Regions from separate parts of the Levilactobacillus sp. FUA 3915 genome, predicted to be linked through region 2. Evidence: predicted binding sites of a transcription regulator. Region 2 holds the regulator's gene; the other holds the start of a gene.
The links. Region 2 encodes HrcA, which represses chaperone genes, less so after heat shock. Its sites were predicted from a motif close to TTAGCACTCNNNNNNNNNGAGTGCTAA; they were not measured.

Region 1: groES (co-chaperone GroES) is a predicted target of HrcA. The motif match lies at 1,169-1,195, and genes of this name have one in related genera.

Annotation. Positions count from the first base shown of each region.
Region 1 covers NZ_CP168704.1:305,432-307,637, reverse strand. Annotated here, with positions in the region: gene ACEPST_RS01850 (redox-sensing transcriptional repressor Rex) at 1-550, shown strand, start outside; gene groES (co-chaperone GroES) at 1,231-1,515, shown strand; gene groL (chaperonin GroEL) at 1,576-2,206, shown strand, end outside.
Region 2 covers NZ_CP168704.1:2,609,008-2,611,213, forward strand. Annotated here, with positions in the region: gene ribF (riboflavin biosynthesis protein RibF) at 1-158, shown strand, start outside; gene hrcA (heat-inducible transcriptional repressor HrcA) at 797-1,834, shown strand; gene grpE (nucleotide exchange factor GrpE) at 1,855-2,206, shown strand, end outside.

The DNA of each region.
Region 1 (2,206 bases), 730 kb from region 2:
GACACGTGTTTCTTCGACGGAATTGTCAGAAGCCGTTAAGGTTGACTCTGCCACCATTCGTCGTGATTTCTCGTACTTCGGTGCCCTCGGTAAACGGGGATACGGTTACGATGTTGAGAGCTTAATTAAGTTCTTTAAGAAAATTTTGAACCAAGATCGGCTGACGAACGTTGCCTTGATTGGGGTCGGGAACTTGGGCCATGCGCTCTTGAACTTCAACTTCCATCAAGACGGAAACGTGCGGATCAGTGCGGCCTTTGACGTGAACGCAGATATTGCCAACACGATTCAAAGCGGCGTGCCGATCTACCCCATGTCAGAGCTGCGGACACAGCTGGAAGAACAACAGATTCAAGTGGCCATCTTAACGGTCCCAGCCGACGTAGCCCAATCCGTCACAGATGACGCCGTTGCCGGCGGGGTGAAGGGTATCTTGAACTTCACACCACTGCGGGTCACGGTGCCTAAGGATGTCCGTGTGCAAAACGTTGATTTGACCAACGAATTGCAAACGCTGATCTATTTCTTGGAACACTACAACAAAGAATAATCAGGGAGTCGTAATCTATTCGTAGGTTGCGGCTTTTTTGTTGCCATTTGTGAAAGACTGCGGTCAAATTTGCCGAAATTGGTGAAAAAAGCCTTCACTTTGACGACTTTGTGATTGTGTACTTAAAAACAACTACGTTAACTGTGTCGACGGTCATCAGATTGGGGGCCTAGTCACTCAGGGGGCAACAGGGCCATACCCCCGCATGTTAGTGCTGGAAGCGACCGCTATCTTGGCCCGATGCCAAACTGATTGGTTTACCGAGCAGGGGAGCATATCAAATTAATGGCAATTTGTCAGGAGGTCGGTATGATAGGAAACAACGAGGATGGTCAGTCCAGCTGATGGGGACTTGAAAGTGGCGGGCTAGTGGCGCCAAGTTGGCCTAATTGCCGGCCGGTGGTGCCAGTTGCGCCCTGCCGCCCACTGGTGGATTTCCGTCTGACTGGAGGCGCTGCCAACGAGATGTTGCCGGTCTTCGTCTATGAATAAATTCATACAATGTGCGGTCATCCTTAGGCCCACAAGGCATCAGTGGACTGACCAATTAGCACTCGAGAATTTGTTTGCCAAATTCCTTGATTTTTACGAGGAAAAACCATATATTAGATATTGTGATTAGCACTTATGTTAGTCAAGTGCTAACAGTGCTAAAAAGTAAGTTTATTGGAGGGATTCAAGTGTTAAAACCATTAGGAGACCGCGTCATTTTGGATCAACCACAAGAAGAAGAAACTACGGTTGGTGGCATTGTTTTAGCAAGTAATGCTCAGGAAAAGCCTTCAACGGCCAATGTCGTTGCTGTCAGCGATGGCCGTGTGTTAGACAATGGCGATAAGGTAGCCCCAGCTGTTAAGGTTGGCGACAAGGTATTGTTTGATAAGTATGCCGGTACGGAAGTTAAGTACGAAGACAAGACTTACCTTGTTTTACACGAAAAGGATTTAGTCGCTGTCGTTGACTAATTGCTTTCCCACTAATACGTGCAACTATTTAAAAAATTTAGTATGAGGTGAATGTAAAAAATGGCTAAAGAATTAAAGTTCTCTGAAGATGCACGCAGCAAGATGCTTGCTGGTGTTGATAAGTTAGCTGATACGGTCAAGACCACCTTAGGGCCTAAGGGTCGTAACGTGGTTTTGGAACAAAGCTACGGCAACCCAACCATCACGAATGATGGTGTTACGATTGCTAAGGCAATTGAATTAGACGATCACTTTGAAAACATGGGTGCGAAGTTAGTTTCCGAAGTTGCTTCCAAGACCAACGATATCGCTGGTGATGGGACCACGACGGCCACTGTCTTAACGCAAGCCATCGTTAACGAAGGGATGAAGAACGTCACTGCCGGTGCCAACCCTGTTGGTATCCGTCGCGGGATCGAAAAGGCTACTGACGCCGCTGTGGATGCTTTACACAAGATGTCCATCGACGTGAAGACTAAGGAAGATATCGCCCAAATCGCTTCTATTTCATCTGCCAGCAAGGAAACAGGTAAGTTAATTGCTGACGCCATGGAAAAGGTTGGAAACGACGGGGTCATCACCATTGAAGAATCTCGTGGGGTTGATACCAGCTTGGACGTTGTTGAAGGGATGCAATTCGATCGTGGGTACATGTCACAATACATGGTTACCGACAACGATAAGATGGAAG
Region 2 (2,206 bases):
AGGGCGACCTGTACGGCGAACCCGTTGAGGTCGAATGGCACCACCGGCTTCGTGGCGAGGTCAAATTCGATGATGCGGATGGCTTAGTGGCCCAGTTGAAGCAGGACGAGGACGATACGCGGGCCTACTTCCAGCAACTAGCAGCGCACGAATCGTAACGGGCTAAACTAGTCTTTGTTGGCGCCTCCGGGCTGGTGAAAATAGGCCGTGACGCTGTGGGCGCACGTCTGGAGCCGAAGGGCGGTCTCCAGACTTACTTTGAGCCGAAGACCACGTCTCAAAGACAGCAGTTGCCTAAGCGGGAAACCCGCTAAGGCAACTCCCACGGCTGAGCCCATTTTCACCAACCCTGCGGCTAGCACTGGTTTGGACCGTGACACAGTCGTTTTTGAGTCCTGTGTCGTTGGTTGAAAGTAATGTTGGCCAGTGTAATTTGAAATTAACTTAATCATATTTCACAATAAATCGTGTCACGCACTTCCTGAAACCAGGTTGTGGCGTGGCATTTTTAATTTGTGCTCGGCTATTTTGACAAATTAATTGGGTGAATGTCGGGGACGTGTTACCATCTGGCGTGGTGATACTGGTGGTAACGGCTATTATTGGTTTAGGACCGGTTACCCTTAAAAATCACCAAAAATGGGTATTTTTCTCAGTAAATTCCAAAAATTAGCACTTAATAGCAACGATTGCTAAAAATTCTACCAGATTTCTTGACTTCAAAACCGGGTTTTGCTACATTATATATGTGTCTTAGCACTTGTGATGTTTGAGTGCTAAAAAAGGGGTGATTGTGATGCTTTCAGAAAGACAAATGATGATTCTGCGAGCCGTTGTCCGCGACTTTACTAACACTGGTGTGCCAGTGGGGTCCAAGACATTAGCCAAGCAGTTACCCATCCACGTAAGCTCAGCGACAATTCGTAACGAGCTGGCGGCGTTGGAGGAGCAGGGGCTCATTGAGAAAACCCACTCGTCTTCCGGTCGAATTCCTTCTGGCGAAGGTTACCGGTACTACGTCGACCACCTGGTTAAACCAGATCCGTTACGGCCCAACGATATGGACGTGATTCAGTCTTCGTTAGGCGGCGATTTCCATAAGATTGACGAAATTATTTCGCAATCGGCAACGATTTTGTCCAACCTGACCAGCTACACGGCCTTTACGTTGAAGCCTGAATTGAAGAACAGTCGTCTCAGTGGGTTCCGGTTAGTGCCACTCGGCAAGCGGCAAGTGATGGCCATCCTCGTCACCGATAGTGGTGACGTGGAGAACCAGACCTTCGACGTGAACGAGACGGTGACTGGCGACCAGCTTGAGGCGGTCGTCCGGTTGATTAATGATCAGCTGGTTGGTTTGACGTTGCCAGAAGTCTTACAGAAGTTACAAGCAGATATTCCGATGAAAATTGCCAATTATTTACAGAGTCCTGAGGGCTTCCTGGATATCTTTGGCGACGTGCTCACCCGGGCCGCACAAGAGCGGTTCTACGTGGGCGGTCGGCTCAACCTGTTGAACTTCTCACAGGACAGTGACGTGGATTCACTGAAGTCGTTGTATTCATTGATCGATAAGACCGATGACATTGCCAACGTCCTGGGGCAACCGAGTGATAAGATTTCCGTGCAAATTGGAAATGAAATGACCAACGATGCGCTCCGTAACTTCAGCTTGATCACCGCCACCTACGACGTCAACCAGCACGGCAAGGGTATGATCGCCATTCTGGGGCCAACCCGGATGCCATACTCACGGATGCTGGGAATTGTCGGTGCGTTTCGTGAAGAGCTCGCGAAAAAACTATTAGATTATTATCGGTTTTATGACGAGTAAAGAAAGGGAGGTTTTTTATCGTGGCTGACAAGCAACAACCATCCACTGATGATGAAACTGCGGCAAAGGCCGCCACTACTAAGCAAGACCCAGACAAGACTGAGCAAGGCACAGCAGCGGAACCCAAAGCCGCCGCTAAGCCAACCGTTACGGCTGAACAGTTAGCCGCCGTGCAAAAGAAGGTGGATGACTTCGAAGACAAGTATCTTCGGGCCGAGGCGGAAGTGCAGAACATGCAGGCGCGTTACCAAAAGGAACAAGCGTCGCTCATCAAGTATGATGGTCAGCAACTCGCGAAGGATGTGCTCCCCGTGATTGATAATTTGGAGCGAGCTTTAGCGGTTGAAGCGACCGATGATGCCAGCAAGCAGA